4 regions of the uncultured Gilvimarinus sp. genome follow, and region 3 is predicted to be linked to each of the others. Evidence: predicted binding sites of a transcription regulator. Region 3 holds the regulator's gene; each other region holds the start of a gene.
What was found. Region 3 encodes sigma-54, which starts transcription at its own class of promoters, with help from an activator protein. Its sites were predicted from a motif close to TGGCACANNNNTTGCNNT; they were not measured.

Region 1 (7,345 bases), on a different contig from region 3:
GTCCTGAATTGTGGTTTGCGTGCCGCCACTTAAAATATCAATGCGTGCCTCAGAGAATGCACGTTCATTTAGGTAGCGCGTGGTAATTTCACCCTTAATAAAAATTGGTTCGCGTAACAGCTCCGTGACATAGTCTTTGTTAGTTTGAATGCCGTACAGTGAGCTGCCTAACAGACTGGCTTCGAGCAAATCTACGGCTTGATCCCGGTTGCTGGATTTAGCGATAACTTTGGCCAGCATTGGGTCAAAGTAGGGTGAAATCTCTAAACCGGATTCGATCCAGTGGTCGATACGCAGTACGTCGTCTGCTTTGCGAAAGGTCTCAGGCCATTTTACCTCACTTAATAACCCCGCACAGGGCTGAAAGTTTTTTACCGGATCTTCGGCATACAGCCGTACTTGGATGGCGTGCCCTTTGGGGGTAAGGGTGCTGTGCTCTTGAGCAAGGTCCGCTAGCTCGCCGGCGGCCAGACGAATCATCCAGCTGACCAAGTCAACACCCCATACCTCTTCGGTGACACCGTGCTCTACTTGAAGGCGCGTGTTTACCTCTAGAAAGTAAAACTTTTCATCCTGCGCATCGTAAATATACTCGACGGTTCCGGCACCACGGTATTGTACGGCGGCTAATAGATGTGCGGCGGTTTGGTGCATTTGTTCACGCACAACTTGTGGTAGGTTGGGGGCGGGGCACTCTTCAATGACTTTTTGATTGCGTCGCTGGCTCGAGCAGTCGCGCTCACCCAGGGCTACGGCGTGGCCTTTACCGTCACCAAAAACCTGTACTTCAATATGACGTGCCTGACCGATAAATTTCTCTAGAAATACGCGGTCATCTGAGAAGTTATTAGCCCCGAGTTGGCGAACTGCGTCAAAGCTTTCGCGCAGCTCGGATTCACTGTTGCACAGCTTCATGCCAATGCCGCCGCCGCCAGCGCTGCTTTTAAGCATAACCGGGTAGCCGATCCCGTCGGCCTGTGCGCAGGCCTCGTCCAAACTTAGTAGCAAGTCGGTGCCTGGTACCAGCGGCACCTGATTTTGTTCGGCAATTTCGCGGGCGCTGTGCTTTAACCCGAATACTTCCATCTGCTCAGGGGTAGGGCCGATAAAGGCAATCCCTGCCGCTTCGCACTTGGCGACAAAGCCTGGGTTCTCACTTAAAAAGCCGTAGCCGGGGTGAATGGCTTGCGCCCCCGTTTTTACGGTGATGGCAATAATTTGCTCTTGATCGAGATAGGTTTGGCTCGCGCTACCTTCACCTAAACTGTAGGATTCGTCCGCGTGGCTAACATGCAAGCTGCCGGCATCGGCCTCAGAGTAAACCGCAACGGATTGGATGTTCATTTGTTTTAAGGTGCGGATAATACGTACGGCAATGGCACCGCGATTGGCAATCAGTACTTTGCTAAACATGAGCTTCTCCCGCGGGTCGTCCCGGGCTGTGCGGTTGGGTAGAGGTCGTCCTCTACGGCACGTCAAATTAAAAATGTGTGTGACTAAGGTGTGGCAATCACTAATCCCAGATAATCATTTCTACCGGTGTCGGGTTGTAGCCGTTACACGGGTTGTTAAGCTGCGGGCAATTAGACATCAGCACTAGCACGTCCATGTTGGCTTGCATCTCGACGTATTTGCCGGCGCCTGAGATGCCGTCGGAAAACGTTAAACCGCCATCGGCGGTGACCGGCACATTCATAAAAAAATTGATGTTGTGGGTGATGTCCCGTTTGCTTAAACCGTATTCCGGGTGCTCGGCAATGGCCAGCATCCAGCTGTCGCGGCAGGCGTGCATGCAGCGCTTTTCTAAATCGTACCTAACGGTGTTGCTCTCGGTGGCACAGGCGCCGCCTAAGGTGTCGTGGCGGCCGCAGGTATCGGCGGTAATCTCTAGCATCGGGTTGCCGAGGTTTGAGCGCAAAACGCTGCCGGCGGTTAAGTAGACTTGGCCCTGCTCGCGAATGGTGTCCATGGCGCTGTAGCGCTCGGATGGATCATCGGCGTTAAAAAACAAGGTGTCGGCGGCTTGATTGCCTTCGACGTCTAAAATACGCAATGTTTGGCCGCGTTTTAATGGCGCTAAATAATAGTCACCGGCACCGATAACATGGCGAGCGCTGGCCGTTTTGATGTCCAGCTTACTGGCTAAAATGGTCATGGTTTCTCCTGTTAAACGCCGATGTGGTAAAGCGCATTATTGGCAAAGCCGCGTGCATTTTCGGGCCGCGCGTTGAGGCACAAATCATCACTGTTAATTTGTTCAGCTTCACCTAGCTCAATTTTAATGGGCGCGCGAGGGTATTGTGCGGAGCTATCTAACGGGTGCGGGCAGGTGTGCATCACGACTAATGTGTCCATCTCAAAGCGCAGCGTGACGGCTGCCTCCGGCTGATTGATGCTTTGGTCAAGCGCGATTGCGCCAGCCGCATCTGTCTGTACCTTGCTAAACCAGTTGAGGTTCGCGGCCAGGTCGGCGCGGCCTAGACTGTACTTGGCCAGCTCCACTAAAAAAGCATCAAAGCCATTTTGCTTCCAATCGTTGCGTTCGGTTTGATAGTCGCGTGCGCCCCAGCGCTCGGCAATATGTTGCGCGTTGCTATTAGCGCATACGGTGTCGTGCCAGCCGAATGTATCGTCGGTAACGGATGCAAAGATGCGGCCCATGTCAGAGTACAAACAGTGGCCGGCGGTTAATTTAAATGTGTGCTGACATTTTAATGTGTCCGGCGCGTTGTAGCGCTCCAGTAAATTACGCGGGTTGTAAAACAGCATGCCAAGGTTACCGGCGCCACTGGTGTCGGTCAGTCGCATGGCGGTGCCGCGTCGCACTTCCAATGACCAATGGCTGGCACCGGGTAGCGTGGTGGTGTAATCGATGGTCTTTAGCGTCATAGTGATTCTCCGCTCGCGCTGGCAGGTGAAGTGTCTGCCGGGTTAAGGGACTGTTGAATTTGATTGAGGGTGTCGCTGGGCATGTCGCCTACGGATAAATCGTAAGTAATGCGCGCGCCGTAGGCGCCGGGTGCCTGCGGGTCGTGGCGAACTTTATCGAACACCCAGAGGCGGGTGCCAAGATAAAACCCCTCGGTTAAATCGTGCGTTACCATAAAAATAGTCAGCTGATGCTCGCGCCATAAATCTAAAATAAGCGCGTGCATGTCGGCGCGAATACCTGGGTCCAGCGCCCCAAAGGGCTCATCTAAAAGCAGGATGCGCGGCTTGCGAATCAGTGCCTGGGCAATGGCGAGGCGTTGGCGCATACCGCCAGATAGCTCGTGGGGATATTTGTTTTCGGCCGCGCTTAGTCCAACCCGATCTAGCAGTTGCCGTGCTTCACTGACAAGCGCTTTCTTAGGTGTGCCAAATAATTTACCCAGCAGTGGGGATTTTTCAAACTCGCGCGCGATAATAACGTTTTGCAATACGGTTAAGTGCGGAAACACCGAGTACTGCTGAAACACAATGCCGCGGGTTTGGTCCGGCTCGGTGCCGATGGGCTGGTCATCCAGCAGTAAATCACCGCGGGTTTGCGTTTCCATGCCCAGCAGCATTTTTAAGAAGGTACTTTTACCGCAACCCGAGGTGCCGACTAAGGTGACAAACTCACCAGCCGCGACATTTTTGTTGAGGTTTTCGAGTACCGTTGTATCGCCGTAGCTTTTCCAGAGGTTTTTGATTTGCAGCATAGGTTTGTTGGCGTTGCTCATGAGTTGCTCCCCGCATGGTGCCAGCGAAACAACAAGCGGCTGGTGTTGGCCAACAACCAGTCGACCGTGAACGCCAGTAGGGTGATCCAGGCCACGTAGGGCAAAATAACATCCATAGATAAATAGCGGCGCACGAGAAAGATTCGGTAACCCAGACCATCGGTCGATGCAATACCTTCGGCGGCGATTAAAAATAACCAGCCGGCGCCCAGTGACAATCGGATGGCATTAATGAGTCGCGGTAGCAGTTGCGGGATGAGCACTCGTACCAGTATGTGCCAAGTGCTCGCGCCTAATGTTTGAGCTTTAATTAATTGTTCTTTGGGGATCTCTTGCGTGCAGCGCTGAATGTCGCGGGCAATAAAGGGCGCGACCCCAAATATAATGAGCGCCACTTTGGATAGCTCGCCCAAGCCAAAGACGATAAACAAAATCGGTAGTAGTGCCATGGGCGGTACCAGCGAGATAACCGTGAGCAGCGGCGCAAACGGTGCGTTAAGCGTGGGTAACGCGCCGGTAAGTAAACCGATAATAAACCCCATGATCGCGGCAATACCGACACCGAGCCCTAAGCGTTGCAAGCTGGAGGCGGTGTCTTGCCAAAATAGATACTCGCCGGTGCGCTTGCTGGGTTCAAACGCCAGCCGGTGCATGGCGTCGCCCATTTGGCTAAAGCTCGGAAGCAGTTTGTCACTTGGGTTGGCTTCCAATCGCGCATCAGAGGCGATCACGTAGAGCAATAACACTAATGCAAAAGGTGCGAGCCCTAATAAGACTTTAAGTGGTCGCGAGGGTGTCAGGTTAACCAGACGTTTCATAATGGTGTCCCGTACGGGGGCTGTTGCCCCCGCGCTGTCGGAGAGTTTTTAGAGTTTGCCGTCGGCAGCCATTTGCATATAGGTGGTGTCAAAGCGCAGTTTGGTATTGGCACTGTTGCCATACAAACCGTTGGGGCCCTCGATGCCGATAAAACCAGCGTCGGGTGCGCCTTCCCCTAGCAAGCCGTGATCGAATGAAAATTCGGCTACTTTCTCCATGGTGCTTAGCAGCTCGTCACTATTAACCAACGCTAAAGCGTCGCTGGGCTTATAAAACATTTTGGTGCTGGCCAGCTGAGAGTCGTAACCGGCGAGGTCGGTGCCCGATGCCTTGCCCATGGCGGTACGAACGGCTTTACCGGCCTCGTCTTGCGCGCTCATGGCATCCATGATTTCGTACCAAGCGCCCACTAATGCTTTACCCAGTTTGGGGTTGGCTTTTAGGGTGTCGGTGTTAACCACTAACAGGTCCATAATCTCACCGGGGATTTGCGATGAATCGAACACTTTATTGGCGGACGGTTGTTGTAGAATTTCGTTCAGCAGCGGGTTCCAAGTGGTCACCGCGTCAATGGAGCCGGAGCTGTAAAGCGCGACCATATCGGCGTCCGAGGTGTTAACCACCTGTACGTCAGCCTCAGATAAACCCACGGTATCTAACCCGCGGGCCAGTAAGTAGTGGGATACCGATAGCTCGACCAGATTGACGCGCTGCCCTTTGATGTCGGCCAGCGAGTTTTTCCCTTTTAATACTACGCCGTCGTTGCCGTTGGAAAAGTCGCCCACAATCAGCGCGGTGCTGTCGACGCCGCCGGCGGCGGGGATGGTCAGTGCATCCATATTGGTCATGGTGCAGGCATCAAATTCGCCAGTGGTGTATTGGTTGATGGATTCGATGTAGTCGTTGATCTGTACAACCTCAATATCGATGTCGTACTTGTCGGCCCACTTGTCGACGATTTTTTGCTCGGCGCCATAACCCCAGGGCATCCAACCGACGTAGATAGACCAGCATACTTTAAAGGAGTCGGCCGCTTGAGCTTGAGCCGATAGAAGCAGCGCGACGGCCGCGATAGAGAGGGACTTTTTCATACAAACCTCCAAGGGTCAGTTTTGGTTACACACAACTCGCTTGGCGATCAGGCCAATAAGTCTCCCGGGCTTTTGTCCCGCCGTGTAACCTCGACCAAAATCGGAGGTCGAAAGCTCTCGGACCAGTCACAGTGTTTGCTTTTAACACTGCCGGAACCCTAGCTTTCTATTTTTGCCAAATTGTTAATGCCCTGATCACCAGTAATTGTGCGGACATGTCGGTACGGGAAGTAAAATAGCAATATGAGTACCAACTTCGGTAAATCGGCTCTGGAGGCGCGACAGGAGGGGAGGAGCTTAGGCGAAGCTCCGGTGGCGGTAGGTCGTATTAGTCGCATCTACGATGTAAGTTGGTGCGTAAGGGTTAGAGGTGCACCGCTTTGGTGCCGGAGGGCTGTTGAATGATTTGCCGTGATCTGGCGCACAAATGTGCGATTTTTATACGACTAGCTTATACTGTAGGACAAAATCAAATAACGGTGATTTAGCTGTTCATCGAACAATGATGTGATACGTGCTGGGCGGCTTGATTTATTGCGTGCATCGCCCCTAACGCAGGTGAGCTAATGGATACTACGTCTATGTCTACGGATAAGAGCCGGGGGGAAACAGCGATGAACAACCCCGGCACCCCCTATGAAACATTGTCTGAGGCGCAAGTTGAGCGCTGCCTGACGTTATGCACAACGGTGACACTAGACTACTTGCTGGAGTCGTTCCCCGCCTTTTGGGGAGAGTGGATTGCATCTGTTGAAAAGCGCGAAGAGCATGCGCGATCCAACAAAGAGCAGATTGCCTTGGCCGAGCTTGTGAAGCAGCTGCAGGGCAGTGGCAAAAGCTGCCTGCGACAGTTTCAAAGTAACGTAAAACAAAACTTTGCCGATTTCTCGAAGCGGCAGCTTAATGTGGCGAGTGGCCAAGAGCGATTTAGCCAAAATATTGGTTTGTCGCTGGTCGATAATGCCGAGCTTGAAGAGACCATTGCGATCACCTCTATTTCGCACCGAGCCGACTCGCAATTTGCCGACATCCTCTGGGCTTTGCATCAGCGTTTAGCGCTGTTGCACGGTGGGCGTAAAATTGATGAACGCAGCAACCCGGTCAGCCCCATCCAATTTTGCGATAGTTTGCGGCGGGTTCTGCAAGAGCTGAGCTTCGATGCCCGCACCAAGGTACTTGGCTATAAGCAGTTTGAGCAGGCCGTAATCAAGCCTATGGGCGAGCTTTACCAAAGCCTTAATGAGCTGCTGATTGCCGAGGGGATTCTGCCCAATTTACGCTATTCGGCTGGCGGAGCCGGCGCTGGTAATAACTGCGATGTGCCAGAGGCCTCTGAGCCAAGTGAGTCAGATACAAGTGAACAGTCGAGCTCGCAAGAAGCTGCTCCGGAGTCACAGCCTGAAGCTGCGCCCGGTAGCCCGCGGCGGCGAGCAACCGACAAGCTTTTTGATCCTGGTGTGGGCGGTGAGCCGCAACAGTATCAGCAAGGCTTGGTTAGTGCGATTCGCCTGCTGCAAACACACTTGGGCGGCGCAGTGGCAGCGGCTACGCCCTCCACCGGGGTGCCTACAAGGGATGTGCCTGCCGGTAACGGTGCGCCCAGTGGTGGTGTGGCGCCAGCGCAACCTTTACATTCAGGCCCGGGTAGCGCGGCGGGTCCAGCATCGGCTGGTGGCGGCTCGACTCAGGTTGTGGGTGCCATTCAGGTACTGCAATCGCAGATGGCGAGCT
Region 2 (7,345 bases), on a different contig from region 3:
TTCGTCGGCGAGAATTACTTTGGGTTGCGTTACCAACGCGCGGGCCATCGCCACCCGCTGCTTTTGTCCGCCCGACAACTGGTAGGGCATATGCTCGGCGCGATCGGCCAAGCCCACCATATCTAAATACTCCAGCGCGCGGGCGTTGCGCACTTTGCGGCTGACTTTCTGGTAGTACAGCGGCAGTGCGACATTCTCCAGCGCGTTTTTAAATGGCAGTAAGTTAAACGACTGAAACACAAAACCGATAAATCGATTGCGTAAATCGGCGGCTTGACGCTCTTTAATATGATTGATCGGATGTCCGGCGAGGGTGTACTCGCCACTGTCGTAGTGATCCAGCACACCCAGAATATTCAGCAAAGTTGATTTACCCGAGCCGGACGACCCCATAATAGAAACCAATTCGCCCTCGGCAATATGCAGATCAATGCCCTTTAGCACATGCAAAGACTGCTCGCCGGTACGGTAGTATTTATGAATATTATTTAACCTGATCATGCAAACATCCCGTTGGTTTCATGCGCGTCCTGTCGCGCGAGCTAATCATCAGACGCACCCACAACCGTTTTGGTTGCACCGGCGCCTTGGGAAAGGGGTAGCTTGAAATCTGTACAACTGAGAGTTGCGGGCCTATCCCTAAGCTATTTTTGAGTGAATCTAGGTTTATCTAAGTGGCAACGCCGACATTTATGGTCGTGTTTATAGGGCGCTTCTTGTTACTATTGATGTAGCAGCGCTAAGCACTGATAAGATTTGTTTTACACCAACCACTCTGATTAAAACCGCTCAAGCGCTACTTACTGGCCTCACCACAATAGCGAGCGCCAGTGTAACCCATTTCGACGGCGTTCACCGCCTCGTTAACGGCAAGCTTACGGACACTTACATGCCCGAAAAACCTAAAATTTTGCAGCGTCAAACCGTCGCCCAAAGCCGGTTGTTTCGCGCCGAGCAGCTGGACTTACGCTTTAGCAATGGCGTCGAGCGTCGCTACGAAAAGCTCTGCAGTGGCGGCCCCGGTGCCGTGTTAATGGTGCCCATGCTCGACCCCAATACCGTGCTGATGGTACGCGAATACGCCGGCGGCCTAGAGGATTACCATTTGTCGCTACCCAAAGGTGCGATGGATAAAGGCGAGACTCCCGAACAATCGGCCAACCGCGAGCTTAAAGAAGAGGTAGGCTACGGCGCGAGTAAACTCGATTACCTAAAGTGCCTGCACTTATCACCCTCGTACATGGAGCACAAAATTCACGTGCTACTGGCGCGCGACCTGTACCCCGAACGCCTTGCCGGCGACGAGCCCGAACCGCTCGAGATCGTGCCCTGCAACATCGACGACTTACTAGCGCTAACCATGCGCGACGACGTGATAGAAGGGCGTACCATCGCCGCCCTGTTTATGGCCCGCGCCTGGCTCGCGCGCCATGGATAATACCCTAAGCCGCTTGGGCGCATTAGCCATTGAGGCCGGCGAGGCCATCGAAGCGGTCGCCCGCGAAGCGCGCTGGGAGATAACCGAAAAATCCGATCTATCGCCGGTGACGCAAGCGGACCTCGCCGCTCACGACATCATCAGCGCCGCTTTGCCCGGCATTATTGATGTGCCGATTATCTCTGAAGAAGACGCCTTGGCCCCATTCAAGACCCGCAGCGAGTGGGCCCGTTATTGGCTGATAGACCCACTGGACGGCACCCGGGAGTTTATTCGCGCGCGCCCAGAATACACCGTAAACATTGCCCTAATTACCGCCGGCAAGGCCGAAATAGGCATCGTCTATTGCCCCGCCAGCCGGCGCCTGTACCTTGGCAACCACAACGCGACTCACGGGCCAGTGGGCAGCTTTAAAGCCACCGATGGCAACCACCACTGGCTGCCCCTTAGCGCCCGCCGCTTGCCCGCCGAGCCCACCCTGATTTGCGGCCACCGCCAGGGCAGCGCCACCGAGGCCCAATTGCGCCGCGCCCTAAGCGAGCTTACCGGGCACAGCGAAGCGCCAACCCGAATGGGCAGCTCGATAAAATTTTGCCTATTGGCCGAGGGGCGCTACGATTTATATCCGCGCTTAGGCCCCACCAGCGAGTGGGACACTGCCGCCGGCCAAGTCGTGTTAGAAGCCGCCGGTGGTGCGGTGCTGGAGGCCCGCACGCTGGAACCTTTGGGTTACAACCGCCGCGACAGTATTCTCAACCCGCCATTTTGGGCTGTGGCCGATGGGCACCCTAGCAGCTTCGGTTTTTGGCAAACCCTGCGCCGGCACAGCACCTAACGCAACATATATAACAACCGGTTGCTAAAACAACGAGGCTACTGGATTAAAAAATTCTAACCGCACCACACTCGTCACACTCTGTAACCACAGGCGCATGCTAAGCTGATTACATAGCATGACCGAACAAGCATTAAATCACTGGACGATTGTGCGGGTTATACGAACGCCGCACCGCTAACAAGGTAACGGAGAAGACCATGGCATCACGCCACTCACACAAACAAGCCGGTAGCGCCTTTGGGGTGTCTATCAACATCAATCATACTGGGGCGTTGCGCCGTCAGCTGATCTCGGAGATCACCGATTTAGAGCGTCAAGTTCACGAGCTAAAGCTCGGCGGGCGGGCGGTGGATTTATCCCTAATGGCCTCTTACAACGAGCTAATTGGCAGCCGCCGAGCCTACCTTAAAAAGCTGCCAACCTCTTGGTGCTGGTAATTCGCTAACGTACTTATTACGCTTGTGCCGCGCGCCATTGGCGCAGCGGTAGCACGCGCACCAAAGTGCCATGTTCGACCGTCTCGCCGGCCTTAAGCCACACCAAACAGTCGGCCCCAATAACCGACGACAAGGCCCCCGAACTTTGCTGTGGATGCAGGGTTACGCCTTCATCCGTCATCCGACCACGCAAATACTCATCGCGCCCGCCTGGTTTATTGCGGCTAAAATTGGCGGCAAGCGTGTAAATCTCTAAGTCTGCCGCTTCAGCGCCTTGCATAATCTGCACATAAGGTTCGAGCAACAAGACAAAAGTCACAAACGCCGAGACGGGGTTACCCGGCAAACCGATAAACGGCGTCTCACCTACACGGCCAAACGCCAGCGGCTTGCCGGGCTTAAGTGCCACCCTCCAAATATCCAGCTGCCCCAAAACCTCAACCGCGGGCTTAACAAAATCCGCATCACCCACCGAGACGCCACCGGTCGTCACGATAATGTCCGCGCGCTTGGCCGCTTGGCGCAGCGCCTCGCAAGTCGCCGCTAAGGTGTCGGCAACAGCCGGTAAATACTCCACCTCGGCGCCTAGCTCCGCCAACATGGCCGTCAATAAATAGCGGTTAGAGTTGTAAATCTGCCCGGGCTTGAGCGCCTCGCCGGGCTCGACCAGCTCATCGCCGGTAGCCAGCACCGCCACCTTGAGCGGCGCGTGCACAGCGACTTCTGTTAAGCCAATACTGGCCAGCAGCGCAAGATCCTGCGCTCGCAAGCGGCGACCGGCCTCTAACACCACGCTGCCGGCCGCAATATCCTGCCCCTGAGGGCGGATATTATCGCCCCGCTCAGCCGCTTGGTTGAGGGTGACCTGATCTCCCGTGCGATCGCAGTTTTCTTGAATAACCACCGTATCGGCGCCTGCCGGTAGCTCGGCTCCGGTCAAAATACGCGCGCAGGTACCGGCCGCCAAAGGTTGCGCCACCGAACCCGCACCAATGCGCTGGCTCACAGTTAGTACAGCGCCTAAACGAGCGTCAGCCGCCGCTAAGGCGTAGCCATCCATAGCGCTATTGGCCGCCGGCGGCACATTGATCCCGGCCACGACATCCTGCGCCAAGATACGCCCACAGGCTTGCAGCAAAGGCATCATCTGCGTCGCAGCCACACGCTTTTGCAACTGCAACCGGGCATCGGCGCACAGGCGCTCGCGTGCCTCGGCAACCGCTAACATACCAGCCATTAACGCAACTGCCCGACAAAGTTACAGGGTTGGTGGCGCGCATCCAGCTGGTCGCGAATAATGCCCCACGCCGTTTTGCAAGCACCGGTAGAACCCGGCAGGCAAAAAATCAAAGTGCGATTGGCAAGCCCGGCGGTCGCGCGCGACTGAATCGTCGAGCTGCCGATTTCAGCGAACGATATTTGCCGAAACAACTCGCCAAAGCCCACCACGGTTTTATCAAACAGCGGCGTTACCGCCTCCACCGTGCTATCGCGCCCGGCAAAGCCGGTGCCGCCGGTAATCAGCACCACTTGCGGCTCGGGGGCGGCGATCCAGTTAGAAAGCCTGGCCCGAATTTGGTAGATGTCGTCGGGTACTAAATCGCGGGCAAACAACTGATGACCCGCCTCGCGCAACTGATCGACCAAAGCTTGGCCCGAGGTATCATTAGCCTCGGTGCGGGTGTCGGACACGGTAAGCACACAAATATTCAGGGGGATAAATTCGCTGGAACGGCTCATCGGGGTACTCTGTTGTAGGGGTTTTCTAGTTGTTGTTTAACGGTTTAACCGCCGGTGGTATTCATAAAGCGCACAATTTGCGGCTCATCGGCGGCCACATCAAAGGTGTGCTCTTTGGGTTTAATGGCAATAGCCGCGACAATCGCCTCGTGCAGCTTGGCTTCATCAAGGTCTGGATCGCGGATCACTGCGCGCAAATCGCGACTGTGCTCTTGCCCGAGGCAAAGCAATAAGTTGCCCGTCGCGGTTAAACGCACGCGATTGCAGCTGGCACAAAAGTTATTACTGTGAGGCGAAATAAACCCAATGCGCGAATCGTAACCGGCGTGGCGCCAGTAGCGCGCAGGGCCGCCAGAATCTTCGTCGCTGGGCGTGAGTGGGTAGCGCCGCCCGATAATCCGGCGCAGCTCTGAACTTGAAACAAACTCTTCGGCGCGGCCGTGCTCGGTGATGGCGCCAAGGGGCATTTCCTCAATAAAGCTGATATCCAAGCCGCGCTCTAGGGCAAAGCCCACCAGCGAATCTACCTCTTCGGCGTTGCGATTTTTTAGCGCCACACAGTTAAGCTTAATACGCTTAAAACCCACGGCCTGCGCCGCGGCAATACCCTCTAGCACCGAATTTACATCGCCAAAACGGGTCAGGCTGCGAAAGCGCTCGGGGCTTAAAGTATCCAGCGAGATATTAATACGATCCACCCCCGCGTCTTTTAAGGCTTGGGCGTGTTGCGCCAGATGCGTGCCGTTAGTCGTCAGGCATAACTCGTCGAGCCCATCCAGCGCACCGAGGTTTTGCATAAGCGTAATAATGCCTTTGCGAATCAGCGGCTCGCCGCCGGTAATGCGCAACTTACGCACGCCCATGGCAACAAAGGTGCGGCCCAGCTCGGTTAGCTCTTCAATGCTTAGCACTTCACTGCGCGGCAAAAATGTCATGTCCTCGGCCATGCAGTAAACACAACGCAAATCGCAGCGATCGGTTACCGACATACGTAGGTAGGTAATCTCGCGACCAAAATTATCCACCAGCGGCGCGGCTGATGCAGCACGAGGCGAGGGCGATAATGCGTTGCTATCAATCATAGATTGGCGGAATCCGATGCAGGTGTATTTAGCGTAGCGACTGTCTAGCTTACAGGTATTGTTAAAAGTGTACGCGGCATTCATACCAGGATATAGGGAGCAATTAGCAAACCAACCCGCCAATAATACCCAGATTACCTTTAACCGTCAGCTTACCAGGCCGAGACCTGCCGGCATCGCCCTAGCAAAAGGCAAAAGCACGCACCACTTCGGACACGGACATATCAATTTGGGCCAACACGCACCAAAATAGAACACAGAAAAGTTGCCCATTGCGCGCCGGCATCGTGCATTTTTGCGTGCACATGGCGCCACGGTGGAGCACAGTTAATTTTTATTGGGCCTTCTTACCGCGCAACTTAAAATCTATAAGCCTTTGTTTTTACAGAAATAATCAACCAAAAAAATATTATTGCCGGGCCTTGGCACCGTCTTTGCTCTTATCCCTATCAAGCAGCGCCACAAGACGCTCAAAACCCGTGAACTAGCCAAGAGAAAGTGCCATGCACAACAATCAAACATCCACCCGCGCTCAGATCCATACGCTGATACCGGCCAAAACCCGCCGCGTGCCGGGTAAAGTTTGGCTAGTGGGTGCCGGCCCCGGTGATGCCGAGCTCCTAACGGTTAAAGCTTTACGCTTGATTCAATCAGCCGATATTATTTTTTACGATCAATTAGTCAGCGGCGCCATTCGCGCGCTGTTCCCCAAAAACACCCCAGCGGTGTACGTGGGCAAAGTTAAAAATCACCACTCAGTAGCGCAAGAGGATCTCAACCAAATGTTGGTGGATCACGCCCTAACCGGTCTAACCGTGTGCCGCATTAAAGGCGGCGACCCGTTTATTTTTGGTCGCGGCGGCGAAGAATTATTAACCCTGCGCCAAGCGGGCATCGAGGCCGAGGTGGTACCCGGTATTACCGCCGCCTCTGGCTGCTCAACCTCGGCCGATATTCCGCTGACCCACCGCGGTATCGCGCAGGGCTGCACCCTAGTGACCGGCCACGGCGAAACCACTCTTAACGTCGATTGGCAGGCGCTGGCGGCACTGGAGCATACCCTAGTGTTTTACATGGGCGTCAGCCGCGCCGGACTCATCAGCTCACAATTAACCGGCGCCGGCCTCGCAGGCACGACGCCCGCCGCCATTATCGAAAACGGTTGCCGTAGCAACCAGCGGGTGGTAACCACCACGCTGGCCGAGCTAGCCCAAGCCGTCGACAAACATCAGGTGAAATCACCGGCCATCATTATGGTGGGCCACGTGGTTGACCTGCACAGCCAACTGAACGCGCGAGCTCTGGTTAACAGTCACGCGCTCTGCAACAGCCTAAGCGCGTAAGCACCACGCAACCGAATTTAGTAGAGGATCGTTATGAGTAAGCAACGCATTATCGTAGTAGGCAACGGCATGGTCGGCCACAAATTCATCGACGCGGTCGTCACCAGCGATCAAGCCGATCAATACGAGGTCATCACCTTCTCGGAAGAACCGCGCCTGGCGTACGACCGGGTAAAACTCTCCAGCTATTTCTCGGGCTCCAGCGTCGAAGACCTGATGCTAACCTCGGAGGAAAGCTACAGAAATAGCGGCGTGGTTTACACCCTAAACGATAAGGTGGTCGAAATCGATCACGACGCTCAGACCGTTAAAACAGCGGCGGGCCGTGTCGAAGGCTACGACAAACTGATTCTGGCCACCGGCTCTTATCCGTTTGTACCGCCGATTCCGGGCAAAGATCAGCCCCACTGTTTGGTCTATCGCACCATTGAAGATTTAGAGGCGATCACCGAGTCAGCCAAGCAAAG
Region 3 (7,345 bases):
GCTTTATCGCCAATCGAGTACTGAGCCATGGCAACTTTCAGCCAAGCAAGGCACCAGTGTCAGCAACGCCATCACCCTGCGCGACAATGTGCAGGTATGGAACGAAAAAGGCCAATACGGCTGGGTGACCTTAACCACCGATGATCTAACCATCGACACTGACCAGCAATACGCGCATACCGACAAACCTGTTACCATGCGTAGCGAGCGCGGCACCACTCGCGCTGTTGGCCTCAATGCCGAGCTCGACAACGGACGTATTGAACTGCTATCCGAGGTAAAAGCCACTTATGCCCCTTAATGATATTAAGCGCTATTTAAAGACGGGCTTATTTCCGCGAGTCCCGGCGCTGGCTTTAGCCGCCGCAATGGCAATGATTGCCACAACAGCTCACGCCTTACCCGACGACCGCGAGCAAGACTTTCAGCTACAGGCCGACAAACAACTGTTTGATCAAAAAAATGGGCTAGTCACCTACACCGGCTCAGCGCGCCTCCAACAAGGCTCGTTGATCATCGATGCCGAGCGTATCGTGGTTCACTTTAAAAGTGACAATTCAGTCGCCAAAATCGAGGCATCTGGCTCCCCGGCACACTTTGAACAGCAACCCCAAGCCGACAAAGGCAAAGTGTTTGCCGAGGCTCACGAGATCAGCTACGACCACGACAAGCGCACGGTAACGCTCAGCAACAGCGCTAAAATCGAACAAGACGGCGCGATTATGCAAGGCCACAGCATTCACTATGACTTGGCCCGCGAACTCATCAACGCCCAGAGCGATGACAACTCGAACGAGCGTATCAAAATGGTGATTCCTGCCGGAGCGACCGAAAAATAATATGGCCACTCTTACTGCACACAACCTCGCTAAAAGCTACAAACGCCGCCAAGTCGTCGCTGACGTGTCGATGTCTGTTAGCAGCGGTGAAATTGTCGGCTTACTCGGGCCTAACGGCGCGGGTAAAACCACCTGCTTTTACATGATCGCGGGGCTGGTCAAAGCCGACAACGGCCGCGTCACCCTAGACGAGCTAGACCTGACACACCTACCGATCCACGGCCGGGCCCGGGCGGGCATTGGTTACCTGCCGCAAGAGGCCTCGGTGTTTCGCAAGCTGTCGGTGGCGGACAACATCCTCGCCATCTTAGAGACTCGACGCGATCTCAAAAAACCACAGCGCCTAGAGCAGCTCGAGCAGCTACTGCAGGAGTTTCACATCACCCACATTCGCGACAACCTCGGCATGTCGCTCTCGGGTGGCGAGCGCCGCCGGGTCGAAATCGCCCGCGCCCTGGCAACGGACCCGGCCTTTATTCTACTAGATGAGCCCTTCGCCGGGGTTGACCCTATCTCGGTCAGCGACATTCAGCACATTGTGCGTCACCTTAAGGATCGCGGCATTGGTATTTTGATTACCGATCACAATGTCCGAGAAACACTTGGCATCTGCGAAAAAGCCTATATCGTCAGCGAGGGCCATATCATCGCTGAGGGCAGCTCGGAGCAGGTTCTGGCCAATCAGAAAGTGCGCAAAGTCTACCTCGGTGACAACTTTATGCTGTAAAGCCGAGCAGCCGCACCACCACTTGACAATTTCTATTTTTTGACTTTCAGGCACAAAGATTGCTTAGTACTATTGCTTGGCTTGGTGTTGATGACTAAACTCCACAGTTACAACAACACAATCTGAGTGCCATTGCTAACATTATGAAGCAGTCCCTACAGCTAAAGTTGGGTCAACAGCTCACCATGACGCCGCAGCTGCAACAGGCCATCCGCCTCCTGCAGCTATCGACGCTGGATCTGCAACAAGAGATCCAAGAGGCGCTGGACTCCAACCCCATGCTCGAAGTTGAGGAGAACCTCGACGACAACACTGGTAGCGACCAAAAGGATAGTGACACCGACGGCAAAGATGAACGCCGCGATAACAGCCAGGACGAGCTGAACCCCGCAGACCCAGCGAGCACCCAAACCACCGCCGAGGCGGACGAACCCACCGCTGACAGCGAGTGGAGCGAGTCGATCCCGCAAGACCTACCCGTTGATACCAGCTGGGATGATGTCTACGAGAGTTCGTCGTCAACATTACCCGCCAGTAACTACGAGGGCGACGATAACGACTTCGAAAGCCGTCGCGGCAATACCGAATCGCTCTACGACCACCTAATGTGGCAGCTCAACCTCACGCCCATGTCCGAGCGCGATGAGATCATTGCCCTGGCGATCATTGACTCCGTCGAGCCCTCGGGTCTTCTCAGTAGCAGTATCGAGGATATTTTTGAGGGTTTAACCGCCAATTGGGACGACCTAGAACTCGACGAGGTGCAGGCGGTACAACACCGCTTACAACAGTTTGACCCTTGCGGCACTTGCAGCATCGACTTAGTCGACTGCTTACTGGTGCAGCTGGCCCAATACGACAAAAGCACCCCTTTTTTAGAGGCGGCGCAACTGATTGTGCGCCAGTACTTGCCGTTGCTCGGTAGCCGCGACTACCGCCAACTGATGCGCAAGACCCGCCTCAAAGAACCTGAGTTAGCTCAAGCCGTGGCGTTGATTAAAACCCTTAATCCACACCCCGGCGATGGCATCAGCACCAGCGAAACCGAGTATGTCGTACCCGACGTGTTTGTGGATAAGAAGGAAGGACGCTGGACAGTTGAGCTCAACCCAGACATAGCGCCAAAGCTGCGGATCAACTCCGGCTACGCCTCTATGGTCAAACGCGCCGACTCCAGCCGCGACAACACCTTCTTAAAAGACAACCTGCAAGAGGCCCGCTGGTTTTTAAAGAGCCTGCAAAGTCGCAACGAAACTCTGCTAAAGGTGGCCACCTGTATCGTCGAAAAGCAACGTGGTTTTTTAGAGTACGGCGCCGAGGCCATGAAGCCACTGGTGCTGCACGATATTGCCGAGCTAGTGGAGATGCATGAGTCGACTATCTCGCGGGTCACCACCCAAAAGTACATGCACACGCCACAAGGCATATTCGAGTTAAAATACTTTTTCTCTAGCCATGTGAGCACCGATTCTGGCGGCGAGTGCTCGTCGACCGCAATCCGAGCTATTATTAAAAAGCTGGTCGCGGCAGAGAACCCGAAAAAACCTCTGAGCGATAGCAAAATCACCGAGATGCTTTCCGATCAAGGGATTCGCGTTGCCCGGCGTACAATCGCCAAGTATCGCGAGTCGTTGAATATTCCGCCTTCTAATGAGCGCAAAGGGCTGGGTTAAGACACCGGCCCATGTGACAGAACTTCTAATCCTTGCTATGTTGAAGTTCTGCCAATCGCTCGAGGCAATGCGCTAATACCAAGGGTGCAGCACAACAACTTAGGCAGCAGACAGACACGAGGAGCAGTGTATGCAAGTAACCATCAGCGGCCATCACGTCGATGTCACCGAAGCGATTCATAATCACATCGAATCCAAACTGGAACGACTGACTCACCACAGCGATTTGATCACCACAATCAATGTTACCGTGTCGGTAGAAAAACAAACGCAAAAAGCCGAGGCGAAGATTCACGTTAACGGCAAAGACATTTTTGCTGACGCCGAGTCAGACGATCTCTACACCTCGATTGATGCCATGACCGACAAGCTCGACCGGCAATTAATCAAACACAAAGAAAAACTTCGCAGCCACCGCTAATTAGTTACTAACAAGTTACGCAAAATACTATGCAAATTGCACAGATCTTATCGCCTGAACGTACCCTGAGCCGAATCGAAGGCGTCAGTAAAAAACGTGCCTTAGAAATTCTCGCCAACACCATTGCCGAGAGTATCCCCGGCATGGATGCCGACGAAATCTTTCGCCGCCTGGTCGCGCGTGAGAAACTCGGCTCGACCGGCATTGGCCACGGCATTGCCATTCCTCACAGCCGCCTGCCGGGCTGCGAAGCGACCATCGCCGCACTGATTACGCTCAAAGCGCCGATAGATTTTGATGCGATTGACGGCGAACCCGTCGACGTTCTGTTTGCCATGTTGGTACCCGATCAAGCCAATGACGAACATCTACACACGCTGGCAGCATTGGCCGGGGCGCTCAACGAAAGCGCCTATCGGCAAACTCTGCGCGATGCTGACAGCGGCCAGGCTCTATACGCGGCCGCCATCGCTCACGACAACGGATAGGTAGGCGTGTATGCACCTTGTCATTGTCAGCGGATTATCCGGCTCAGGTAAAAGTACCGCGCTCAATGCGCTGGAAGACTCCGGCTATAACTGCATCGACAACTTACCGATCAGCCTACTGCCAGCCTTAGTCGATCAAATTCAGCTGCATAAAGATGCCGACAACCAAAACTTTGCCATCGGGATTGATATTCGCGATGCCTGGCAAGACCTGGCAATGTTTCCAGTCGCCATCAAGCCACTGCGCGATGCTCGCCTGCCCTTTACCGTTATCTTCCTAGATGCTGATGCCGATAAAATCGTCCAGCGCTTTAGCGAGACCCGGCGCAAACACCCCCTAAGCAACAAACACACAAATTTAACAGAAGCGATTGAAACTGAGCAGCAGCTACTATTGCCTATGCGCGATAGCGCCGACTTAGTGGTTGATACCAGCGCATTAAACGTGCATCAATTACGGGAGCTAATTAAAGAGCGAGTGGCGGAGCCCGACGCAGAGGGTATGGCGGTACTGTTTGAATCTTTTGGTTTTAAACACGGGCCACCCAACAACGCCGATTTAGTCTTTGACGCACGCTGCCTTCCCAACCCCCACTGGGACCCTAACTTGCGCAGCCAAACCGGTATCGATCAGGATGTCGCGCAATTTCTTGACGAACAGCCGCTGGTGCAAGACATGCTGGCGGACGTAAAAGGGTTTTTAGAACGCTGGTGGCCGCATTATCGAGCCAACAACCGCAGCTACATTACTATTGCTATAGGCTGTACCGGCGGCCAACACCGCTCGGTTTACCTGTGTGAGAAGTTGCAGGCTCACTTTGCCAGTCAACTGGACAATGTCCAGGTCAGACATCGCGAGCTTGGCCACTCAACCAAAGAGAGCCATTAAATGCCAGAAAAGTTTGTTACCATCGTTAACCATAAAGGCCTACATGCCCGCTCTGCCGCCAAACTGGTTGCGCTAGCCAAAGAGTATCCCTGCCAAATACAGCTGCAGGCCGCGGATAAATCGGCCGACTGCGCCAGCATGATGGCATTAATGATGCTGGCCGCCGGTATGGGTACCGAGGTATGCGTACGTGCCGAGGGCCCCCAAGATCATGCGGCGGTCGAGGCCATCTGTGCGCTGATTGAAGCGGGATTCGACGAGCAAGACGAATAACCCGTACCACTGCAGCGCTCAGCATGAGCTGCTATAATCGCGCCCCACCCAACACGAGCCAACCGCGACGCCATGACGACAGATTTTGAAGCAGACACTGAAGAATTCGAAGGTCCGAGTAAGTCTCAGCGCAAACGCGACATGCACGTGCTGCAAGAAATCGGACGAGAGCTTACCGAACTCAAAGAGTCGCAACTGGCCAATATCGAACTGCCAGATGAGTTGCGCGAGGCCATTCTGGAGATGGAACGCATTCGCCAGCGTGAAGCCAGACGCCGGCAATTACAGCGTATTGGGCGATTGATGCAGTTGGTCGATGGTGAAGAAGTCGCCGCACAACTTGCCGCGATAAAATCTCAGGGCACTCTTAGCATTCAACGCCAGCACTTAATTGAGCGCTGGCGCGATGAGCTACTCAGTGATGAGGCAGACGCACTGAATCGCTTTATTGCCGAATACCCCAACATCGAGATTCAACACTTACGCCAGCTTATTCGTCAGGCTCGTAAAGCACCAACGCAAACCAAGGCGACGACTCACGCACGCAAGCTGTTTCGTTATATTCGGGACACTTTAGCGCAACACGAATAAAACTGTCGTTTAGCCACCATCACACTATTGCTCTTCGGCTTCGGCCGCACGATCAAACGCCGTCACCGGGTCATCCCAATCGCCAGTAATACTGTAGGTTAAACTGGTCACTTTATTCATCTGCTCTTCGAATAATTTGCTGATGACAAAAACCCCCGCGGCGGCCGGTAACCCCGCCGCCAATGCGGCAATGACCGTCAAATTACCACCCATCGGCAAAGTCGCTACCAAGCGTGTATCAAGCGTTTGATCCACTAAATCCACTGTACCGGTCAGCTGCATACGGCTTGAGGGTGTGCGCAGTAACACCGGCTCAGCAACCACCATTTGGCCCGCATCAAAGTGCACCGCACCGGTGATTTCATCAAAGGTTAAGCCGCTTTTGTATAGATCCGAGAAATCCAACCGCAAACGGCGCGCTAGCGAATCAAAGTTAAATAACCCCATCAGGCGTAACAACCCTTCACCGGCAATGGCCGAGTCTCGGATAAAACGCCCTGACCCAATAACCGTCGCGACATCACCCTCAAGCTTGGCAAGCTCAAACGCGGACGGGTCGCCAGGCCAACTCAACGCCAGTTGATAGACCGCCGACTCACTTTCCAGACTTTGTGGGGCCTCCCACTGACGCATGACGTCCGCCATATCAGTGGCACTTAACTGCGCCTTTAATTGCGTTCTCTCGGGCTCTAGCTGCCAACGCAGCGCGCCACCACCCTCGCCATGGCCGGCGATGGATAAGCCTCTGACGCTGCCGTAGACATCACTCAACACCAAAGCATCGGGATCAGGCTGAACATTAAACTGCCAACGGCCGTAATGGTCGTCGCCTAGCTGCAACTGCTCGATGTTCACCTCCGCCGGGCGCAACCGAGCCAATAACTGCGCAGTTAATAACGGGTGATGCTCAGCCGTATCATCGGATGAAAGTGCGGATTCATTATCGTTCGCGGCAAGCGCCGGAAGCCGCAAATACGAAATATTAAGGCGCGCAGGGACAGCCTGGTCTAGCGGCCAATTCAGCTCGGCGGTTAACACCTCGCTCGACACCATAAAGTCCCACGCTTCGGTTAACTGGCGCACCTGTAACTGCACGTCTTGCACGCTAATGCCAGCCACCGCTTGCTCTTTGATATGGAGATCCACCGAGAGTGGCACACCCAGCGAGGGGAGTTGCGCCGCACCTGAAGCACCCGATTGCGCCGCGCCGAGCAATTGCCTGGAATAATCTCCGTAGCGTTGCAATACCTGCTGCCAAGGATCAAGGTCGATCTGCTCAAGCTGCCCGGTAAAATGCAAGGTAGGGCTCGCGAGCATTTCCGGCTCGCCGCCCAACGCAATAGCACCACCCAGCAATTGCTGAGTGCCGGGCTCGACATGTAAGGTCGCGCGCAATCGATCTAAGTAATGCACGTCGGCCAAAGCCGTTTGCTTTCCTAAAATA
Region 4 (7,345 bases), on a different contig from region 3:
AGGTAAGTACGAATCGCGACACGACCGGAGATCAATCGTGATATTGCTACTGGTAGGCTTTTTTATCTGGCTGCTACTTTTGGCGCTATTGCGCTTGTGCGCGCCACTATTAGAACGTTGGCTCGGCCAACTACACCCCAATGAGTCGAGTTTATTGCTGTTGGTTATTCTGACATTACCGTTACTGGCGGCTACGTTAATAACGTTAGAGTTAGCATCGCCAGCTTGGTCGCACTGGTTTATTGCCAGTCATTGTCATGAGCTGCGGCAATCCCTTGCCTGCGGTCAGCATGCGCCTATTACTCCACATATTCCGGTACTGCTCGCGATAGCATCGGTGTTGGCGGCCGGTCTTGTTGTTTGGTTACTTTACCGGCTGTGGCGCGCGCAAAAAACTTTAACGACTTTTATTGCCTTGGCCGATGCTCACGAAATTCGCGATGTTTATATTCTACCCAGCGACGCCCCTTTGGCTTTTACACTCGGTTACTGGCGGTCACGTATTTTTTTATCGCAAGGCTTGCTTGAGGTGTGTGACGAAAACAGCATTCGCAGCGTCATCGAGCACGAGCGGGCGCACCAATTGCGCCACGACAATTTGCGGCTGTTTGTGGCAAAGCTAGCCACGCTGCCTTTTTGTTGGGGAGTGGGGCGCTTGCTTGAGCGACTAGATTTGACCCACGAGCAAGCCTGCGACTGGTACGCGACCGGTACCCTAGAGGCCCATGAGGTGGCCGCCAGTATTGTCCAGATCGCGCGCCTGAATAGGGACTTTGCCGATGCTAAAAACCTTTACAGTGCGAGCTTTTTTTGTCGCAGCCATGTGCGCGAGCGCGTTAACGCACTCATTAAAAACGATTACCCACAGGATGCGGGATGGCGCCGTGCGTTAATCACCGGGGGTAGCACATTAATGGCTATAACGCTGTTGCTTGATCCTCTGCATCATTGGATTGAGTGGTTCTACTAACAGTTTGACGGTAGAGCTCTAGGTAAGCTCGTGCGCTTTTACCCCAGGCAAAATCTTGGCTCATGGCATTGTCTTGCAATTTGCGCCAGAGAAGCTTGTTGTCAAAACACGTTAAAGCATGACGTAGTGCCTCGCTAAGCGCCGTAACTGACGCTTCAGAAAACAAAAAGCCGGTTTCGTCAACATTTACTAACGCACTCATGCTGGCGGCATCTATCGCATCCGAAAAATTCGAGAAGTTGACAATAGTATCGCGCAACCCGCCGACAAAATTGGCCACGGGTATCGTACCGTAGCGCTGGCTGTACATTTGATTAAGGCCACAGGGCTCAAACAGCGAGGGCATTAAAAAGATGTCACTGCCGGCCTCAATACGATGCGATAGACTCTCGTCATAGCCAATGGTCACCGACACCCGCTGTGGGTAGCGCGAGCGCAACTCTTGCAAAGCCGCCTCAAACTCTGGCTGCCCCGAGCCAATCACCACAAACTGACAGCGCGCCTGAGATAACAGCGCAGGTAACGCGCCTAGTATCAGGGCAACACCTTTTTGCTCTACTAAACGGCCAATAAACCCCACAAGCGCGACGGATTCATCTTCTGGTAAGCCCAGCTCACGCTGTAACGCCAGTTTATTGTGAACTTTGCGTTTGATCGTCCGGCGGCTGTATGGCACGGCAAGGTAGGGATCGGCCCCGGGGTTCCAGGTATCGGTATCAATACCATTAACAATGCCGGTTAACTGGCGGGCGCGATTAACCAGTACGCCCTCTAGGCCGCAGCCAAACTGTTCGGTCTGAATCTCTTGGGCGTAGCTCGGGCTCACTGTCGTTATTGCATCGGCGTACACCAGCCCGGCTTTTAGAAATGAAAAGTTGCCCCAAAACTCTAATCGCTCGTAATGCCACCAGTGCTCGGGTAACTGTAAATCGACAAATGTTTGGTAATCAAAAATTCCCCGGTAGGCAAGGTTGTGAATCGTAAAGACAGAGGCGGGGGCATTTTGTTGGCCTGCCAACAGGGCGGGTACTAAACCGACTTGCCAATCGTGGCTGTGTACTACATCGGGCCGCCAGTGTAGACCGACCTTGTTTAAGGCGATGTGCTCGGCAACTTTACTAAACAGATAAAAACGGTAGGGGTTATCTGGCCAGTCAGTGCCAGAGTCGTCGCCGTACAAACTGCCTGCGCGATCAGAAAACTCGGGAATATCCACCAGCCACACCGGTACCCGGCTGCCGGGCAAGCGCGACTGCCACAATTTAACCGGCACTTGGTTAACCTCGAACTCACGCAGTAGCTTCAGCCCCTGCGGCCGGGCTTTTTCCAGTGTCGTTTTATAGGCAGGTAAGAGTAATCTAACCTGCACGCCCAAGCGCGCGAGAGCACGAGGCAAGGCGCCGCCCACATCGCCTAAACCACCGGTTTTTGCCAGAGGGTACGCCTCCGAGCACGCAAACAGTACTTTCACACAAAGCTCCTTTAGATGTGTGGTTTACGACATTATGTGAGTTATCCGTTTTTGGCGCCGCCTTTAGGTCTTGCTGACGGCATTATACATCGCGACACTTAAGCACAATACCCGCCAGCGGCGGCAAGGTTAGCGAGAGTGAGTAGGGCATATTCATCCACGGCTCCGCGTCGGTAATCAAACCGTTGCCGTTACCCACATTGCTACCGCCGTAGTACACCGAATCAGAGTTAAAAATCTCTTGATAGTGACCGGCGTCTGGTACGCCCACGCGGTAATCGTGTCGCGGCGTCGGGGTGAAGTTTAAAATAACAATAACGCGCTCGTGCTCACCTTGACGCACATAACTAATTACGGACTGGCGGTTATCGTGACAATCAATCCAGTCGAAGCCGCTGTCGCTATAACAGCGTTCGTGCAGCGCTGGTTGCGCGCGGTACAGTCCGTTTAAATCGGCAACCGATTGCTGTAACTGTTGGTGGCGCTCAAATTGCAACAACGGCCAATCTAGGGCGCGCTTATCGCTCCACTCGGACCATTGAGCAAATTCGCACCCCATAAATAATAATTTACTGCCGGGGTAGGTAAACTGATAGGTGTAAAGCAACCGTAAGTTAGCAAATTTTTGCCAGTCGTCGCCGGGCATTTTGTTAATCATGCTACCTTTGCCGTGTACGACTTCATCGTGACTAAAAGGCAGTTGAAAATTTTCGCTAAACGCGTACATCATGCCAAAGGTTAGGTTGTCGTGATGATACTGACGGTATATCGGGTCTTTGTTCATAAACTGCAGTGAGTCATGCATCCAGCCCATGTTCCACTTTAATGAAAACCCCAACCCTCCTAAGTACACTGGCCCGGAAACTTGCGGCCAGGCGGTGCTCTCTTCGGCAATCACTAACACGCCGGGGTGCTGGCCGTGGCACTGCACGTTTAGCTCGCGAACAAACTCAACCGCCTCTAAGTTTTCATTGCCACCGTAACGGTTGGGTACCCACTCGCCTGGCTCACGCGAATAATCGAGGTGAAGCATGGAGGCGACGGCGTCCACGCGCAAGCCATCAAGGTGAAATTCATCCAACCAAAATAGCGCGCTGGCGATCAAAAAGTTGCGCACCTCGTTGCGGCCGTAATTAAAAATTAGCGTGCCCCAATCTTTGTGCTCACCTAAGCGAATGTCCTCGTGCTCGTACAAGGCAGTGCCATCAAAGCGGGCAAGGGCGAAGGCATCTTTGGGGAAGTGCGCCGGCACCCAATCGAGAATAACGCCGATATTTTGATTGTGCAGATGGTTTACAAAGTAGCGAAAGTCATCGGGCGTGCCAAACCGGCTGGTGGGGGCAAAATAGCCGGTACTTTGGTAGCCCCAGGAATCGTCCAGCGGGTGTTCTCCTACGGGTAAAATCTCAATATGAGTAAACCCTAAGGGGGTAATGTAGTCGACCAAGCGGTGGGCTAAATCGCGGTAGTTTAAAAACTGGTTGTCGTCGCTGCGCTGCCAGCTCCCCAAATGAACTTCATAGACGCTAAAAGGCCGCTGCTGCCAGTTCCATAAACGGCGCTCGTTCATCCATTTATCGTCGTTCCAGGGGTTTTCTTGGGCGGGACTGTAAACTTTGGCGGCGGTATTAGGGCGAACTTCAAAGTGGCGCCCATAAGGGTCGGTTTTAACGCTTACTGCGCCATTGTTGCGGGCGCGCAGCTCAAACTTATACACCGAGTGTAGTGCCAAGCCGGGGATAAAAATCTCCCATACGCCACTACCACCGCGCGAGCGCATGGCATGGCAGCGGCCATCCCAACGGTTGAAGTCACCGACTACGCTGACGCGCTCGGCGCCCGGCGCCCAGGTGGCAAACAAAACCCCGGCTACGCCATCGATGGTTTTAGGGTGCGCACCTAAAACCTGGTGAATATTCCAGTTGCGCCCCTCGGCAAACAGGTGCAAATCGTAGTCGGATATTTGCGGCGCAAACCAGTAAGGGTCGTGTTGCTTAAAGGCATTGTCGTATTCGTCGCGCCAATGCAACTGATAGGGGCGAGTGGGTCGCTCGGCCAAGTGCTCGAGCACATAAAAGTCGCTATTGGGCAGTTGGGTTAGCGCAACCTCAATGTCGTCCACCTCGGCCGTTACCGCGCCACGGGCGTGGGGCAGGTAAGCGACCAGCGTCCAGCTGCTTTTGTTAGCGCCGCTTACGGTGGCGGGCGAGCTTGTGCTTGGGTGTAAACCCAGCACCGTAAAGGGGTCGTGGCTTGTGGCTGCACTAATTCGTTGCATTTCGGTACTAAGCTGTAATCCTTTGGGGCGCGGCATAAGCTGCTTATTCCTTTTGCCAGTGGCTAAACACAAAACCGTAACACAGTTTAGTTATAGTTTTGGCTATTCGTGCCCACTGATTTAGCACGAGTAATAAAGTGGTTGCACTATTTATGACTAACAGCACGTTTGTAGCACGTTTGGTGCCACAGACTCATGGAACGACTACCCACATCCATTGTCAGCGACTATTGTTAGTACTCGTTATGGCAAAAACCATTGCGGTTACGTTAGGCATTTTAGTGTAACGTCGGCCCGTGACAGATCTGTGAGTTATGCACGCATACCAAAGTCAATTTACAGCATCCTATGGCACTCAACTTGCTATTAAATATTTCTGTCATATCCCGATAGGTAATCATGGACGACAACCAAGTCGTTATCGGAGCGATATAGACAGGCAACAACTACAAAGCTTACGGCCGGATACCGCCGAGAGCCAAGCGATTATCGTTAATCGCACCCTACACGGTGACACTTAAGCAAGGAGCAACACAGTATGACCAACCCCGCTTCAGGACGTTTTGTCAGTCGCTTAACCCGCGAAACCCTCGCGTTGGTATTGGCTGGCGGACAAGGCACAAGACTAAAAAATCTGACGGAATGGCGCGCGAAACCCTCGGTGCACTTTGGTGGCAAATTCCGCATTATCGACTTCCCATTATCCAACTGTGTTAACTCGGGCATTCGCCGCATCAGTGTATTAACACAGTACAAGTCACACTCACTTAACCGTCATATCCAGCGCGGCTGGGGGTTCTTAGGCGGCCAGATGGGGGAGTTTGTCGAGCTACTGCCGGCGCAGCAGCGCCTGGGTGAATCTTGGTACGCGGGCACCGCCGATGCGGTGCGTCAAAACCTAGACATTATTAAGCGCCACGATCCAAGTTATGTGTTGATCTTGGCGGGTGACCATGTTTATAAAATGGATTACGGCACCATGATTGGTGCCCACGTCGAAAGCGGTGCAGACATCACCGTCGGTTGTATCGAGGTCGCCAGTGAAACCGCCACCGCTTTTGGGGTCATGGATGTAGACACCGACTTCAATATTGTAAAGTTTACCGAAAAACCCCCCGAGCCGGAGCACATTCCGGGTAAGCCTGGCGTCTCTTTGGCATCCATGGGTATTTACGTCTTCTCAACTGACGTCTTGTTTGAAGAGCTAGAGCGCGACCAATTGTCCGAGGGTTCTTCCCACGACTTTGGCAAAGATATTATTCCCTCTCTGTTAAAAACCCACAAAGTTATTGCCTTCCCGTTTCAGGATCCTGTTAGCGGTGGCGAGGCCTACTGGCGCGATGTGGGTACAGTCGATGCGTTGTGGCAGTCAAATTTAGAATTAACCGGTATAACCCCGGAGCTTGATCTTTACGATTCAGAGTGGCCGATCTGGACTTACCAAGAGCACGTGCCACCCGCTAAATTTATTTTTGACGACACGGGCCGCCGCGGTATGGCGGTCGATTCAATGGTGGCTGGCGGCTGCATTGTCTCGGGCGCTATTGTGCGGCACTCGCTGTTGTTTCCTAGGGTGCGGGTCAACTCCTACGCCGAGGTGACCGATTCGGTATTGTTTCCCGGGGTCGAGATCGGTCGCAATTGCAATATCAAAAAGGCCCTGATTGACCGTGACTGCGTCATCCCCGAGGGCACCGAAATTGGCTTTGATGCAGACGCCGACCGAGAACGTTTTTATGTTTCCCCCGGCGGGGTGGTACTAGTAACCCCCGCCATGCTGTCAGGAGACTAGCAATGAGTGGTGTACCCGAAACATCAGTGGTATTTTTGTGGCACATGCACCAGCCCGATTACCGCGACTGTTTAACCGGCGAATACTATTTTCCCTGGACGTATTTGCACGCGATTAAAGACTACACCGATATGGCCGCGCACCTGGAGAACAACCCCGGCAGTAAAGCGGTGTTTAACTATGTTCCGATTTTAATTGAGCAGCTGGTCGACTACGACCAGCAATTAAACGCCTACCTAACCAAAGGCGAGCTATTAAGCGACCCTTTGCTGGCGCTGCTTACCAACGCCGAGCGTCCCGAGCCGGGCAGCGAGCGCTTTGCCGATTTACTGCAAAAGTGTACTCGCGCCAATCGCGAGCGTATTATCGATCGGTTTGAGCCCTACCAGCACCTAATGGGTCTGTACGATAACGCGCAAGAAGTTGAAGGGGCCGATCGTTACTTTAATCAGCAATACCTAACCGACCTATGCGTTTGGTACCATCTGGGTTGGCTGGGCGAAACTGTCCGCCGCGATAACCCCATCATCGAGCGCCTGCAACAACAGTCGTTTAATTACACTGCCGATCACTGCCGTGACTTGTTGCAAGTTATCTATAGCGCCATTAGCGGTATTATCCCAAGGCATAAAAAGCTGGCCGAATCTGGCCAGGCGGAGCTGATTACCAGCCCCTACGCACACCCGATTTTGCCGTTACTACTGGATTTTAACAGCACCCACGACGCTATGCCGGCGGCACCGCTGCCTAATTCGGGCGAGTACCCCGGAGGTGAGGCGCGGGCGCACTGGCAGATGCAAAAAGGGCTCGACGTTTTTAAGCAGCATTTTGGCA

Region 1: a site for sigma-54 is predicted at 5,850-5,867, ahead of AACY82_RS16180 (putative urea ABC transporter substrate-binding protein). Genes of this name have one in related genera too.
Region 2: a site for sigma-54 is predicted at 5,959-5,976, ahead of cobA (uroporphyrinogen-III C-methyltransferase). Genes of this name have one in related genera too.
Region 4: a site for sigma-54 is predicted at 5,069-5,086, ahead of glgC (glucose-1-phosphate adenylyltransferase). Genes of this name have one in related genera too.

What each region holds. Positions count from the first base shown of each region.
Region 1 is NZ_CAXAUC010000015.1:56,674-64,018, forward strand. Features, by position in the region: gene uca (urea carboxylase) at 1-1,413, opposite strand, end outside; gene AACY82_RS16160 (urea amidolyase associated protein UAAP2) at 1,514-2,155, opposite strand; gene AACY82_RS16165 (urea amidolyase associated protein UAAP1) at 2,167-2,889, opposite strand; gene AACY82_RS16170 (ABC transporter ATP-binding protein) at 2,886-3,704, opposite strand; gene AACY82_RS16175 (ABC transporter permease) at 3,701-4,522, opposite strand; gene AACY82_RS16180 (putative urea ABC transporter substrate-binding protein) at 4,571-5,614, opposite strand; guanidine-I (ykkC/yxkD leader) riboswitch at 5,674-5,787, opposite strand; gene AACY82_RS16185 (DUF1631 family protein) at 6,196-7,345, shown strand, end outside.
Region 2 is NZ_CAXAUC010000005.1:33,393-40,737, reverse strand. Features, by position in the region: gene AACY82_RS09815 (ABC transporter ATP-binding protein) at 1-501, opposite strand, end outside; gene nudE (ADP compounds hydrolase NudE) at 890-1,438, shown strand; gene cysQ (3'(2'),5'-bisphosphate nucleotidase CysQ) at 1,431-2,273, shown strand; gene AACY82_RS09800 (hypothetical protein) at 2,474-2,713, shown strand; gene glp (gephyrin-like molybdotransferase Glp) at 2,730-3,950, opposite strand; gene moaB (molybdenum cofactor biosynthesis protein B) at 3,950-4,453, opposite strand; gene moaA (GTP 3',8-cyclase MoaA) at 4,498-5,535, opposite strand; gene cobA (uroporphyrinogen-III C-methyltransferase) at 6,039-6,878, shown strand; gene nirB (nitrite reductase large subunit NirB) at 6,912-7,345, shown strand, end outside.
Region 3 is NZ_CAXAUC010000004.1:123,626-130,970, reverse strand. Features, by position in the region: gene lptC (LPS export ABC transporter periplasmic protein LptC) at 1-301, shown strand, start outside; gene lptA (lipopolysaccharide transport periplasmic protein LptA) at 291-839, shown strand; gene lptB (LPS export ABC transporter ATP-binding protein) at 841-1,566, shown strand; gene AACY82_RS08980 (RNA polymerase factor sigma-54) at 1,710-3,239, shown strand; gene raiA (ribosome-associated translation inhibitor RaiA) at 3,370-3,660, shown strand; gene ptsN (PTS IIA-like nitrogen regulatory protein PtsN) at 3,690-4,148, shown strand; gene rapZ (RNase adapter RapZ) at 4,159-5,037, shown strand; gene AACY82_RS08960 (HPr family phosphocarrier protein) at 5,038-5,310, shown strand; gene yjgA (ribosome biogenesis factor YjgA) at 5,383-5,901, shown strand; gene AACY82_RS08950 (YhdP family protein) at 5,926-7,345, opposite strand, start outside.
Region 4 is NZ_CAXAUC010000001.1:700,485-707,829, reverse strand. Features, by position in the region: gene AACY82_RS03050 (BlaI/MecI/CopY family transcriptional regulator) at 1-41, shown strand, start outside; gene AACY82_RS03045 (M56 family metallopeptidase) at 38-970, shown strand; gene glgA (glycogen synthase GlgA) at 918-2,441, opposite strand; gene glgB (1,4-alpha-glucan branching protein GlgB) at 2,524-4,755, opposite strand; gene glgC (glucose-1-phosphate adenylyltransferase) at 5,258-6,511, shown strand; gene AACY82_RS03025 (glycoside hydrolase family 57 protein) at 6,514-7,345, shown strand, end outside.